Regions from separate parts of the Halalkalibacterium halodurans genome, predicted to be linked through region 1. Evidence: riboswitches for the same ligand, from Rfam matches in the RefSeq annotation. Region 1 holds a riboswitch; each other region holds the start of a gene.
The links. Region 1 has a riboswitch for thiamine pyrophosphate ahead of FED51_RS13545 (acetylornithine deacetylase). Riboswitches for the same ligand answer to the same signal wherever they lie in the genome.
Positions count from the first base shown of each region.

Region 1 (5,063 bases):
CGCCTTAAGTCCGGCGGCACTTGAACTTCAGTAAAGCCATGAAGAGGCTGATTCGTAAAAATGAACAGACGGTCAGATAGCAGGAGGGCCTCTTCAATATCGTGGGTGACGAGCAAAAGCGTTCGTTTTTCCTTTTCCCACATCGATACTAACCAGCGGTGCATCGACGTTTTTGTCAAACTATCCAATGAGGCAAACGGTTCATCTAGTAGTAGGAGTGTTTCGCTTGTTAATGTCGCACGTAAAAAAGCCGCCCGTTGTCGCATTCCTCCAGATAGGGCATCAGGATAAAGAGATTCGGTCCCTACTAAACCGAACCGGTTGAAAAAAGAAGCTGCAATTATTTTGGCTTCTTTTTTGTCTTTTCCTTGAATTTCAAGGGGAAGGGACACATTTTCTAAAATCGTGAGCCAAGGCAACAGTAAGTCTTGCTGTGGCATGTAACCGATCTTTCCTTGAGCATGACAAACAATCGTCCCTTGATCGGGTGATTCTAATCCGGTGATCAAGCGAAACAGTGTGCTTTTCCCTGAACCGCTTTTTGCTAAAATCGCAACGATCTCATTTTCAAACACAGTAAACGACAGTCGCTCAATGACAGGTGAGGAGGAAGAGTAGGCAAAGGAAACCTCCTCGAACGTTAACAGCTCTTTAACCATTGTAGTTCCACATACGTTCGTTGTACGCCATGTCCCAAAACTCGTTTTCCAATCGACTTGTCGTTAGGAAGATCGTCTCTAGCTTGGCTTTTTCTTTTGAAGATAGCCCTTTTGCCTCCTCATCTAGCATTTGAATTAACCAATCGGCGAGCTCTTTGAATTCATCAGAAGCATAAAGCTTGATCCATTCGCCATAAAAAGGATGATCAGAAGCACCAGGGATGCCTTTGAGTTTGACCCCAATTTCGTAATAGCTCCATGTGCATGGAAGAACCGCAGCGATTAAGTCAAGCAACGAGCCGCGCTGTGCTACATTAAGCATGTAGCTCGTATAAGCGAGGGTTGTCGCGGCTGGTTCAGTTGCCTCCAGTTCCTCTGCCGAAATGCCGAGTCGTTTTGCATACGCTCGGTGCAAATCCATTTCAACATTTAACGTTGCGTGGAGAAGCTTGGAGAACGTTGACATTGTTTGTAGGTCGTTTCCTTTCAATGTCCCAAGGGCGAAAAGGCGCGCGTAATCGATCAAATACAAATAGTCTTGCTTCATGAAAAATTGAAATTTCGACTTCTCTAGTGTGCCGTCACCAATCCCTTGAACAAATGGATGGTTGTAACCAGCCTTCCAAATAGGCTGAGCTTTTTCATACAAACTGGCTGCAAAAGACATACGAATACCTCCTTATTATTTTCACTATAAGTATGAAAGTGATTAAAGATTAAGCAATACGAGCGCTTCAGTCATTAAGACTTGGCGTAAGCTAGTTTTTCTCATAAGTAAAGAAAGGATCACCAGAGACTCGCACCAAGCGCCAAAAGCGGGTACCTTCCCGAGGGGGCATTCTCGTACTTCCTCTCTCCGATCTTTAGGTCCAGTCCCTACGCTTTTCTAAGATGGCACCATTCATAGATGAACGTCAGCAATGTTTTCGTATATTGAACTAGTTCAGCAATTTCTAGCTCTTCATTGACACTATGGGCATCTTCAAGTTTCCCAGGCCCAAAGAGCAAGGTCGGAATGCCCGCTTCAGCCAACCATCCTCCGTCGGTTACGGTCTGTGACATGCTCGTTTTTACCTCTTCACCTGTTAAATGGTAATGAATTTTTTTTAGTAGTTGCACAGCGTCACTTTGTTCATCAATTTGAAAGGCAGGGAAAATCTCTCCTTTGTCTTCTATCATGGAAGTACCGCCCCATGAGAAGGATGGCGGGTGCTCCCTCATCCAAGGATCTGCTTTGGCTACGTGCAAAAGATGCTCTTCGACTTCACGGACGATCTCTTCATAGGATTCATGCGGGTAGTAGTGGATAGTAATCCATAGTTTGCATTCATCGGCGATAAACGCAGGGTGACGGCCGCCTTCGATAAAGGCAGGGTTAATGGTGTTCATCCCTGGCGGAAAACCTGGGCTCGATTTGGTAACGGCCCAATGACGCTCAAGCTCTTGTAGGCCTTGAATGAGCTTCATCATTTTTTCAATGGCGCTCGCGCCAAATTCTCCTCCACCAGCATGGATCAAATTCCGTCTTGTTCCGTCGTGAAAGGTAACAGGACTTTTAACCGTAATCCAGCCTGTGATCACACCACCTTGGCCTTGAATTTCGCAATGGCTCGTATCGCTGACGATGGCAAGATCAGCTGTGTACCCTCTTTCACAACAACTTTTTGTCCCCGCCTCGCCAACCTCTTCACCGACGACAGATTGAAAGATCAGGTCTCCTGGAAGCTGAATATTGAACGCATGTAGCGTTTTCATCGCAAATAAACAAGCGGCAAGACCACCTTTCATATCTGCCACTCCACGACCACGAATCACTCCTTGGTTAACGGTTGCTTCAAACGGCGGTGTTTTCCACTCTTCCGATTCATCGACGGCGGCCACGTCGATATGACCGTTTAAAATCAGGCTTCGATATGATTCGCTATATGTACCTTTTAAGATTGCTACAACGTTAGGATCGTTTGGATAAACGTCCCACATGTCTACATTACAGCCAAGCTTCTCACAATACGTACGGATATACTGTTGGGCGTCAGCCGTATTTCTTGCTGGAGGGCTTGGGGTTGGATAGGCGACAAGCGTTTGAACGAGGGCAAGTAGCTCCTCCTTGTTTTTGTCGACATGAGCTAGTAACTCTTCGATAACCGACAGCTTAAACACCTCCTAGATTCATTGAACGGACAAAATAAAAAGCCACTGTCTAAAAAAGAAGTGGCTTGTAATCATCGTTCAATTTCAATCAGTTCCATAAATGAACAGTAATGACGATGGCCACTTCCCTTCGCTAGTATTACCTAGATCAGGTGAATGAGGGTTAAGATGCTAAAAAACATCTCTCTCAGCGGTTTGCACCCCTAGTGGATTCCTATGAAGTTACATTTAGGTTAGCATAATTCGAGCAGATTTGACAATCATTTTTCATTGTGTCGAAAGAAAGTTCAAAAATGTTAGAAAAAAGTGGTTGTCATCGCAATCAATCTGTTATATTATAAAGTCATAAATCAAATACTGTATTATTACAGTTGTTGTCAGGTAATCCTGACGAAAAATGAAAAAAGGGGAGAGTATGATGAGTGGATGGCAAGAAACAGCGGAAAAATTAGAGATGTCTTGGAGCAATGACGTGCGGTGGCAAGGAGTGGAGCGTCCATATAGCGGAGAGGAGGTAGTCAAACTACGAGGCTCGCTTAAAATCGAGTATACCCTTGCAAAGACTGGGGCGGAAAAACTATGGAAGCTACTCCACGAAGAGGATTACGTGAATGCCCTCGGTGCGATGACTGGGGGACAGGCGATCCAACAAGTAAAGGCGGGTTTGAAAGCGGTTTATTTAAGTGGATGGCAAGTAGCAGCAGACGCCAATCTAGCAGGACATATGTATCCAGACCAAAGCTTATATCCTGCCAATAGCGTTCCAAGTGTCGTAAAGCGGATCAATCAAGCACTTCAGCGAGCTGATCAAATTCAACACCTTGAAGGGGAAGGAGAAGTGGATTATTTCGCGCCAATCGTAGCTGATGCGGAAGCTGGCTTTGGTGGTCAATTAAACGTCTTTGAGCTCATGAAAGCGATGATTGAAGCAGGAGCTTCTGGGGTTCACTTTGAGGATCAACTCGCTTCCGAAAAGAAGTGTGGTCATTTAGGCGGAAAAGTTCTCATCCCGACGCAGACGGCAATCCGCAATTTAGTATCAGCAAGACTAGCAGCAGATGTTATGGGAGTGCCGACGATTTTGGTCGCCCGGACCGATGCAGATGCAGCTGATTTAATTACGAGTGATATTGATCCAGCAGACCAACGTTTTATTACGGGAGAACGAACGCCGGAAGGGTTTTATCGGACGAATGCAGGTATTGAGCAAGCGATTGCTAGAGGCTTAGCGTACGCTCCATATGCGGACCTCATTTGGTGTGAAACATCAAAGCCTTCGTTAGAGGAAGCGAAGCAATTTGCCGACGCGATTCATGAGAAATTCCCTGGAAAACTACTTGCCTACAATTGTTCGCCTTCATTTAACTGGGAGGCAAATCTAGATCGGGCGACAATCGAAACATTTCAACAAGAGCTCGGTAAGATGGGGTATAAGTTCCAATTTGTCACGCTTGCAGGCTTTCATGCACTGAACCATAGCATGTTTGAGCTTGCATATGGCTATAAACAACGGGGGATGGGCGCTTATTCTGAACTTCAGCAAGCCGAATTTGCCAGTGAAGTAAAAGGTTATACTGCAACGAGACATCAACGTGAAGTGGGAACCGGTTATTTTGATCAAGTGGCACAAACAATCACAGGGGGAACATCATCAACGACTGCACTTACTGGTTCGACCGAGGAAGCGCAATTTCAAAAATAAGGGAAATCAGCCACTACATTTTTTTGTAGTGGCTGTTATAATACAAGATTATTATTGATAGTTTGATATAAAACAAAAAGCTCGTTATTTCCGAAGCATCGGAAGAGAGGTGGCTAATTTTTCGTAAAACGTGAAATTTTTTTCATAGACGAGAGAATGTTCAGTTACAGGAAGAATGGAATTGGTCATCGGGACACTATTTTTAATGGCTGCTAGGGAAGGAACTTCTCCTAAAGCATATAAGCTATACCACGCCGCTCCCCATGCTGCGCTTTGGTGGCTTTTTGGCAACAGTAGTTCTTGATTAAACATGTCGGCCGCTATTTGAAGCCAAAACCTTGAACGTGAAAAACCACCATTGGCAAACAAGCGGGTCGGTCTACCGCTCATTTCTTTCAGCGTTTGCCCGACATGATAGAGACTAAAGATCGTCCCCTCTAATGCAGCGCGAATCATGTCTGGTTGATGATGTGACATTCCTAATCCGACAAAACTTGCCCGGGCCGCTCCGTCCCAAATAGGGGCACGTTCTCCATTTAAGTATGGTAGAA
Region 1 is NZ_CP040441.1:2,798,446-2,803,508, reverse strand. It holds gene FED51_RS13555 (ATP-binding cassette domain-containing protein) at 1-659, opposite strand, end outside; gene tenA (thiaminase II) at 652-1,326, opposite strand; gene FED51_RS13545 (acetylornithine deacetylase) at 1,536-2,819, opposite strand; TPP riboswitch at 2,919-3,025, opposite strand; gene aceA (isocitrate lyase) at 3,229-4,512, shown strand; gene FED51_RS13535 (gluconokinase) at 4,597-5,063, opposite strand, start outside.

Region 2 (5,063 bases), 1.2 Mb from region 1:
CTTTAGGTACGATATAGCCTTGACTTGTGTACACAATATGACGAACATCGCCAGCGGGAACTTCATAGGCGCAAATTTGCCCACGAATGGGATATACAGGAACACGCAGAGAAAAAGTTTCCTCGTGCTCAGAAGCCCACGCCCCTGCACAAACAATCAGACGATCTCCTGCCCATTGCTTTCCTGAAGGCCCTCGGAGAACTTGGTGTTCCATCCACGCCTCTATCGAAATATGTCCTACCTCGTCTTCAATGGTCACTCCTAGCTTACGGCAGCCGATTTCTAACGCTTTGACGTAATCAGGAGCAAACAAATGACTTTCTTCAGGATAATAGATGGCGCCGATAATCTCATCTGAAATATTCGGTTCAAGCGCACGAATTTGTTGCTGACTTAAGATCTCAGACTCAACCCCGAACGTTCCTTGCCAATGCTGTCTTGATTCAAGTTCAAGAAAATCAGCTTCATGATAAACACAATGAAGGCTACCTGATTGAACATATTCAAAAGACTTGCCAGATATCTCCTTCACCGCTTGCTGCCAATCGGGATACATCTTTAAGCTTTCGTGAGCCAAATGAAAAAAGTCATTAGGGTCTTCACCAATTTCAGAAAATGGGGCGAGCATACCCGCTGCAGCTCCAGACGCTTGTCCCCCGCATAAGCCTTGCTCAAGCACGGTGACTTGATGCCCTCGCACTTTCAGTTCAAAGGCAACCGCTAGACCGATTACGCCACCGCCTAATACAATCACATGCTCCTTCACCTAGAACCACACCTTCATTTTGAAATGAATGTCTCAAGTCCGCTGCTCGCTGTGGCGTACCGTTTTTTAGGAATCCGCCCCGCTAAATAAGAAAGTCGCCCTGCTTCGATCGCATGCTTCATCGCCAGCGCCATTTTCACAGGATCTTTTGCCTTGGCGACAGGTGTGTTCATGAGCACGCCATCGGCGCCAAGCTCCATCGCTTGAACGACATCTTGTGCGGAACCGAGACCCGCATCAACAATGATTGGAACGTTGGCTTCCTCCACAATTAAACCAAGGTTGTACGGATTTAAAATGCCGAGTCCAGTTCCAATCGGAGCACCTCCTGGCATAACCGCTGCAGCTCCTGCTTCTTCAAGCCGTTTGCAAAGCACAGGATCATCTGATGTATATGGTAAAACTGTAAAGCCTTCATTCGCTAACGTTTCGGTCGCCCGTAACGTTTCTACAGGGTCTGGTAAAAGGGTTCGCTCGTTTACGCTAATTTCTACCTTGATCCAATCACTTAGACCCGATGCCCTAGCCAGACGAGCAATGCGAATCGCTTCTTCAGCATTTTTTGCTCCAGAAGTATTCGGCAAGTACGTAAACGTTTTTCCCTCTAGATGCTGTAAAATTGCGTCTTCTCCCGGTGCCTGCAAGTTTACACGACGAATGGCAAATGTCAGCACCTCTGCTTCCGACACTCGAATCACTTCATTTTGAACGAAAGGATTCGGGTAGCGGCCCGTTCCTAAAAAGAAGCGGGAGGTTAACGTCTTTCCGCTAATTGAAAGTGGTAGATCCTTCATCATCATCATCCTCCTCCAACGAAGTGAACGAGTTCAATCCGTTGTCCTTCCGTTAGTTCAAAATGAGTCCAATGCTCCCGATCAATAATTTCCCCATCGACCTCTGTCACTACGAGCTGGTCGTCCAATTCATAATGGCTAACGAGTTCCGCTAACGTATTCGCTTTAATTGTTGCAACTTCACCATTCACAATTACATTCATGACCCAATCCCTCGCTGCTCTAGAATAGTGCTAAATACTTCACATGTCCCTTTTACGTCCTCTGCCCCGACAATTTCACTAATCATGCAAATGCGTGTAGCTCCAGCGTCCAACACTTGTTCCACATTATGCAATTTGATCCCACCAATCGCCACAAAAGGAATCGAGATCTCATGAGCAACTTGCTGAATATAAGCGGTCGTAACAGGGTCCACTACATCCTCTTTACTCTTCGTTTCAAAGATGGGACCTACCCCTATATAATCAGCGCCTCCCTTTTCGGCTTCCCGTGCTTCTTCGATTTTATGAGTAGAAATTCCGATTATTTTATCACGGCCCATAATTTTGCGCGCTTCTGAAAGAGGCAAATCGTCCTGTCCGAGATGGATACCGTCTGCATCTACGGCAAGTGCTACATCGATATGGTCATTAATGATCAACGGAATGTCATATTTTTTGGCTAATGCTTGAAGGACTCTCGCTTTTTCAAGCACTTCCCGTTTGTGACTTTTCTTATCGCGCAACTGAATGATATCTACCCCACCAAGGATCGCTTCTTCCATTACAGCTTGTAACGAGCGACCGGGGTGAAATTCTTCCCCCGTTATCGCGTATAGCCGAAAATCTCTCATTTTGCTTCTCCTCTCTCTTTTCTCTGTTTTGTATATACAATAAAAAAAGCCAGCCATCCATAAGGATGCCGGCTACCCATGATGATCGTCACGTGCAGTCGACTTCCCTACGCTGGCATGATCCAGATCAGGTATGAGGGTAAAAGGAACACACCTTTTTCTCAGTCCACTTAAGCAGACACCCCTAGTCTCCTGTGCAATTATTCATTCTCTTTTTATTATGACATATTCTGATCTCGTTGCAAAGATGGTTACTCAATGAGGGAGTTACTCTCTCCAGTCAGAAGATCCATCACTGTTTCTAAACGCGGGCCAAACAATGCCCTCTGCCCCGTTGGCGACAAACGAAACGGAACGTGTTCATCTGACTCAAATAGAACGGTTTCCTCACCGTGATCAACATCAAAGGCGATAAAGGAAAACCCTCCATCATATTCAAAATAATCTCCCGTTCGATTAGGTTTATAAGCATAAAACAGCCGTTTGTTTAAATCAAAATCATAAAACGGGATCCACCACTGCTCGGAATATGTACGTAGAATTGGCACACTCCACTCCGCAAGCTGTTCGGAACCGTTCCAAAATTGATAGGTCGTCACTTCTGCCCCTTGCTCTGGACGCTCAATGATAAGCGTTACATGATCGCCAAAACCAAGGGTCGCAATCGCTTCCTCATGCAACAAAACAACCTCTTCTGTTTCAAGGTCAAAGGTGTAAAGCGGAGCATAGTATCCTTCGCTATCTCCATTCCAATCAAGATAAACAATCGTACGCTCATCTAACCATTGAACGAATGATTGGTCCAAGTCAAGCATCTCTACTTGTTTGTCGCTAGTATCGATGAGATAAAGGTCCTGCTCCCAGTCTGGCAGATAGGCAACCGCTATAAGTTTATCTTCTTCATATGGACTCCAAAAAATTGAAAAATCTTCGCCAAAGTCTTCAAGCTTCATGAGCAGTTCCCCTTGGCTATCAATGATCGAAACAGGGGCATCACCAGCTTGCGTCACCGTTTGAATCGCAAATTGGCTGTGCGTGCTATTGGCGGTAACTTTAATCACAGCGTCGTCAGATGAAAACAAAGATTTTTTTTCTCCTGTCAACAGGTTATAAATATAAACAAGGGAATTCTCTCCTTCATCTGTTATGTACAGAATACTGTCAGAATCATACCACTCAGCTATATCAATGTACTGTGCTTCAGTACCGGCAATTGGCGTTATGGAAGGCTGTTCCTGCCCAGTTGGTAACGGATCTTCTTCTTGTTCTGGCAATGTATCTCGTTCGGGCTCGTCTGCTTGAGGAAAGCAACCAGCGATGAAAAGCAAACATACGGATAGGAGAACCGCGCGGTATTTCACGTTAATCTCCTTTCTACTAGTATGGTTTATAATAGTCTCGATAATAGTATAACGATTTTTCAGACAAAAAAGTTTCAGATTCTGAACATTTTCTTTACAATTTTTTAACTGTTAGTGAAACGTGCTTTTAGTATATCCGTTACTCGATGATCAAACCAACCATTATTCATTTTCAGAAATTCGACTTGCTTTCAAACCCTTCTTCCTTACAAAACTGGCTTGCTACCAATCCTTAACGGGGAAACAATCGTTTTTCTATTACCCTGCTGACCTTTCTTAAAAGCGCAAAAAGACCTGTGATCGCCCGTACGTTCACAGATCTTAGAGATACTAATTTTTTAACATTTGTCTTATTAATTCCCGATTCCGTTCTTTAAACACATGATTGTGTGATGAAACCATTGCTGACTGATGGGCTTCTGGCTCAATCCATTGCTTTGCTTGGTTGACTGCATTCGCTGCATCTTGAAAGGCTCCGGCGATTAAGTGTAGCTTTCCTTCATGATTTAGAACATCCCCTGCTGCGTAGATGCCCCCTACAGATGTAGCACTTGTTGGGGTTCCGGCAATATAATAATCATCGATCCGATCAAGAGTTACTTCGCTTTGATCAAGCAACGACTTATCCCGTTCATATCCATGGTTAATAATCACTTCATCAACTGCTAAATTAGTCACTTCACCCGTTTGATGATCAGTAAGCTCAACCTGTTCAATTACTTCTTTCTTGTCTCTGGCGATCAGCTTGGTAATTGTCGTATGGAAAAGGCAAGTAGCGGAACTGCTTAGAAGTTGTGAAATCTGTGCTTCATGACCATTCAACGCCTCTTTTCGATAAGTTAAATAAACTTTTTTTGCGATTGGCTCTAGTTCGTTCGCCCAGTCGATGGCCGAATTACCCCCTCCAGAAATGATGACTGTTTTATCTTTAAATCGCATCAACGACTTAACCGTATAGTGTAAATTCGTCACTTCAAATCGTTCGGCCCCTTCTAGCTCGATTTTTTGCGGCTTTAAGATTCCACCACCCACGGCAATTATCACGGTTTTTGTTAAATGCGCTCGTCCAGAAGCTGTCCTTATCACAAACCATCCTGACTCCTCTTGAGCAATCGATGTGACTTTCTCATTCAAAACGACGGTTGGATTGAACGTTAACGCTTGCGTAACAAGCTGTTCAATTAACTTTTCTCCTAGGATCGGTGTTAATCCACCCACATCCCAAATCATTTTTTCTGGATAAACATGAACTTTGCCACCTAGCATCGGTTGATACTCGATAACCTTCGTTTTCATTTCTCTAAGTC
Region 2 is NZ_CP040441.1:1,600,527-1,605,589, reverse strand. It holds gene thiO (glycine oxidase ThiO) at 1-766, opposite strand, end outside; gene FED51_RS07865 (thiazole synthase) at 781-1,560, opposite strand; gene thiS (sulfur carrier protein ThiS) at 1,566-1,763, opposite strand; gene thiE (thiamine phosphate synthase) at 1,760-2,395, opposite strand; TPP riboswitch at 2,483-2,591, opposite strand; gene FED51_RS07850 (YqgU-like beta propeller domain-containing protein) at 2,647-3,756, opposite strand; gene FED51_RS07845 (NAD(P)/FAD-dependent oxidoreductase) at 4,087-5,063, opposite strand, start outside.
Region 2: linked by a shared signal. The riboswitch ahead of thiE (thiamine phosphate synthase) and the one ahead of FED51_RS13545 (acetylornithine deacetylase) in region 1 are both predicted to bind thiamine pyrophosphate.

Region 3 (5,063 bases), 1.9 Mb from region 1:
GTATTGGCTAACCTTCCGCAAACACTTGATGGAATTAAAACGATCTTGTTCTACCCGGTCTTTAATATTTTTATTACTGGTATGATCATGCTTGTCATTGTTGGGCCTCTAGCTGCCTTTAACACTGGTCTTCAAGATTGGCTCGGCTCAATGGGAACAGCTAACATGGTGATTCTCGGAATTATCATAGGTGGTATGATGGCAGTTGATATGGGTGGACCAATCAACAAAGCGGCCTTCACGTTTGGAATTGCGATGATTGACGCCGGAAACTTCGGTCCACATGCAGCTGTTATGGCAGGTGGAATGGTGCCACCGTTAGGGATTGCCCTTGCGACAACATTATTCAAGAAGAAATTCACGAAACAAGAGCGTGAAGCAGGGAAAACAAACTACATTCTCGGTGCATCGTTCATTACTGAAGGGGCGATTCCATTTGCAGCCGCTGACCCAGGACGTGTCATCCCGTCCATCATCGTCGGTTCGGCGTTCGCTGGAGGCTTGACCGCTCTCTTTAATGTAACTTTATCAGCGCCACACGGCGGAGCCTTCGTCATTTTTATTGGTAACATCGTCAACAATCCACTTCTCTATCTTGTAGCCATTATCGCTGGTTCAATCGTTACCGCGCTCTTACTCGGATTCTGGAAAAAAGACGCGAAGCTTTAAGTAAAAAGCTGCTGTCCCAAAAGCACCTTAAAACATAAAATCGGGAGAACCATTTGATGCGGTTCTCCCGATTTTTGTGTTGATGTGTTTTCGTTGATTATTCGAGCGAAGATCCACCGTCGCTCGTTTCTTTATGTTGTGCAGTAAGGGCCACAAGCCTGAGCTCGATGTGCACGTTTTCTTTACCGCGAAGATGCAGCCTTCGGAAGCGGAGAGTTTTGTTTGACATGACCAAATCCCCTCTCCACATCTTTTTTTTGGTGGAGCGTTCTGCCTTCTTCGCTTTCAGTTCCTCGTACACTGGGTTGTAGTGACCTGTCGATTTCCCTGGGCCTTGGTACACTCCAGCTTGAACGGCATTCTTCACATGATTCACACTCATATCATCTAAAATCCCATGTATAACCTTACGGATCGATCCACTTGGTGTATCGTTTAAAAGAGACTTTCCGCTGATTTTGGGTACTGTTCGATACATGACATTCACCACACGTGCCACATGGTTCTCTGGACTGAGATCGGAAAAATCCATAGGAAGCACGAGTGGATTCATGGTATACGGCTAATAAGTAGCCGCTTGGCTACACAAAAAATCGCCTTCTTTCGTTTGAATTTTGGTAGTGGTACCTTCATTTTAAACAATCGGTCGACTTTTTTTGTATGTTCTTTCGCGCGTTAAATGGGGTCGAACGAGCGACAGGCGGCGACTCCTGCGGGAAAAGCAACAGCGGAAGATCGCCGAGAGTGGGGTTCTCGAGGAAGCTGGAGCGTTGCCCGCGGAAAGCGTCCGCCAAGTCGCGATTTAGAACAAATCAGAAAAGCTGCATCAAAAGATAGACTTTTGATGCAGCTCCTTTTCATTTCAAATGGTTGGAGACGTCGACAAGGAAAGAAAAAACAATACCATTCCGACTCAACTTATGCTAGGATAAATGAGAAAATAAAACATGTATAACCACTAGGGGTGTCGAAAGACTGAGAGAGGCGAATCCTCAACTCTTGGAACCTGATCTAGTTCATACTAGCGAAGGGAAGTGGCGCATTTCGTGAAAACTAGTTTACGATAATCAGTCAATGCGGCATCTCCTTGTGGGTAGGAAGGAGATGTTTTTTCATGGCTTCATCAAGGTTACTTATTTTAATCGAGATCGCTATCATGAGTGGTTTAGCGTTCGTGCTCAGCTTCGTAAAAATTGGCGTCTTTTGGGCGTATGGTGGGTCGATTTCACTCGTGATGCTGCCGATCGTTGTTATGGCCTTCCGGCGTGGCTGGAAAGCGGGGATTGTGACGGGATTGATTGTCGGCTTGCTCAAATTAATTGGCGGCTACGTCGTCCATCCTGTTCAACTTGTCCTCGACTATCCGCTACCATTTTTAACGATCGGCTTGGCTAGCCTTTTTGCCGTAAAAGGTTCATTTGAAGGGAAACGTTTTTATGCGGCGATGATCGGCGGTGTGTTATTTGCCTCATTTCTCCGGTTTTTATGTCATTTTACGTCAGGCATCGTTTGGTTTGGGGAGTATGCTCCAGAAGGAACGCCTGTAGCCCTCTATTCATTTGTGTACAACATCTCATACGTGCTGCCTGAGGCGTTAATCAGCATCATCGTTCTTGCCCTTTTTGGGAAAAAATATTCACAAATGTTTCAACCGAAAAAAGAGCTCGGGGTGTAAAGCCCAAGCTCTTTTTCTTCGTTACAGGTTATTTTACTACGATTTCATCCCCTAGGACAAAGTCGGTTTTCCCGAGTCGTTCCGCATAGGCAAACACATAATAGCGGCCGGGAGCAAGCTCCGTCGTATCCCATGTGACGTCATGATAGCCTTTGCCGATGTTCTGCACGACAGCAGCCGATGTGACGTACTCTAGCGTATCGCGCGTGTAAATCCAAAGACCAAACTCCTCTGCACCGTTTGGCAAATAGGCGCTTCCAAACAATACACCATTTTCATCAATGTCTAAATCAAACGTTGTAACCCGAGGATAATCTGGCTCTGATACAAAGAGGATCGTTGGCACCTCTACTGTTTGCGATCCATCAGATACGATGATCGTACCTTCGTAATAACCAGGATCTAATTTCCGCGCGTCGACTTGTACATTAAAGTTAATCTTCTGTGTTTTTCCTGGTTGTACGCGAAGGTTTTTACTCGTTTTCACTTTAATCCCGTCTGGGTTTCCAGCGAATTGAACGTCGAATTGATACGTTTTTCGTTTGTTCGATAAGTTATGAATCGTGAAATGCTGCCGTTCCACTTGTTTTCCGCGTTCTTTCGTGAACGTACCAAACGAATGGCTACCAGGTGTGACAAGGGTTTCAGCTTCAATTGCATCAACGATACGGATGCTTCCGGCCCCCTGTGTGTTGTGCGGGTAACGGTTGCCGTTTTCGTCTACAAGGTTTTCAGCTGTATTCATAAGTGCTGCTTTCACGTGGTCAACACCCCAGTTTGGGTGAGCTTCAAGGAGAAGCGCTGCTGCACCTGCTACGTGAGGAGAGGCCATGCTCGTCCCTTGACGTGAGCCGTAACCGTACGGATCATCAGGCTGGTGCGTTGGAATCGTACTCACAATCGCAACCCCTGGTGCAGAAACGTCAGGCTTAATCATCCACGTATGCATCACAGGTCCACGTGAGGAGAAATCGGCAACAGTTTCGCCGACGAGTTTATCAAACTCGATGGAGAACGTCACGGTATTCTGACCATTTTCAAGCTCGTTTCTCATCTTTAATCCGTCTTCATTTGATAGCATAATCGTTGGGATCGCCAGTCCAGGAACAGTTGGCTGAACTCCTGCAACGTTGTTATAAATAATCGCGCCCACTGCGCCCGCTGCTTTTGCATTTTCTGCTTTTTCGACAAATGGTATTTCTCCGCGAACGATTAAGGCAATTTTTCCTTCAACGTCCACACCTTCAAAATCACCCGGTTTGCCTAGGCCTGCAAAAGCATATTCATACGCCTCGCCATCGAGTTCAAGTAGTTCCTCATCTGACGGGAAGCCCATAATATCCGCACTCGGATAATCGATTCCATCTGATGTAAACACACTCGCTTTGTACTTATTATAAGGCAAGCGAGTGGCACCGACAGAAATGGCGTCGCGGGACGTACCAGGAGACCCTACTGTCCAGTTGTTCGGACCACTATTTCCGTTCGACGTAACCGCTACAACTCCTTCGGCCATCGCCCAATCGAGGGCAATGCTTGTCGCGAAGTCAGGATCATTTAATGTATTTCCTAATGATAGATTCATAATATCTGCGCCATCTTGAACAGCACGCTCAATTCCGGCGATTACCCCAGCGGTTGATCCACGCCCACCCGGTCCTAGCACACGATATGCTAGTAGGTTTGCATCAGGGGCAACCCCTTTGATCAGACCGTTGGCGGCTACAGTTCCAGCAACGTGTGTGCCATGTGTCGTTTCTGCACCACGCGGATCACCTGGTGATGTTTCTTGTGGATCATCGTTGTTGTCGATAAAATCCCAACCTTTGTAATCACCAAAAGCGTGGACTAAATCAGGATGTGTGTAATCAACACCTGTATCAAGAATGGCTACGGTAATGCCTTCACCTGTATAACCAGCTTCCCACGCATCATTGGCGCCGATGAAGGGAGCGCTGTCTAACATCTCAGGGCTGTAGGCATCCTTTTCAATGACAATTTCGTCAAAGTCAGTCTCTACCTCATATTCTATATTTGGATAGACAGCATGAACGCCATCAACCCCTAAAATAGAAGGAATTTGATGAGCTGGGAGCTCAAGGGCAAATCCGGAAAATAGAAAGTCATACTCATGAGTAACCGTGCTTGACGGGACCAAGTCTTGGATTTGCTCAATTACCGATTGACGGGCTTGTTTTAGCTCGTTTTTTGACTGTTTTTGTCCTTGGTGTTTGGCTTCAATAATCGATGGATCTTCAATTTCGACTATGACGGTCTCTAATGCAGAGGAAGAAGTATCAATCTCCCCGACCATCGGCGCAAGAGATGGCGATTCGCCATTCGCTTGACTCACTGGTATGTAGCTTGTTAGCGTTAGAAGTAAAATAAGGGTGAAGCTAACAAAAGTTCGAAACGTTCGCATCATCAATAAAAGTCACTCCTTTATAGGAAGATAGTGTGCAAGCATTCGCTCGCCATTTTGTTTCGATTCTAGAAATGTTTGCAGAACTCCTTTAATTGTAGAAAAAATGAGAAAAAACTACTTTTTTTATATAAAAATAATTAATTATTAAAAGGAAATGTGAGAAAAAAGTCGAAAAGAATGGGAAAATCGTGGAGATAAAAAAGAAATTACTGAAAGGAATTGAGTATCGCTTTTCAGTATTTGTCGAATAACAAAGTCTTAAGTTGTAGTCCTAAAGAATCAACCTGTTGTGCC
Region 3 is NZ_CP040441.1:911,654-916,716, forward strand. It holds gene FED51_RS04410 (PTS fructose transporter subunit IIABC) at 1-669, shown strand, start outside; partial or broken gene FED51_RS04415 (transposase) at 623-1,127, opposite strand; TPP riboswitch at 1,620-1,719, shown strand; gene thiT (energy-coupled thiamine transporter ThiT) at 1,784-2,344, shown strand; gene FED51_RS04425 (S8 family serine peptidase) at 2,373-4,769, opposite strand.
Region 3: linked by a shared signal. The riboswitch ahead of thiT (energy-coupled thiamine transporter ThiT) and the one ahead of FED51_RS13545 (acetylornithine deacetylase) in region 1 are both predicted to bind thiamine pyrophosphate.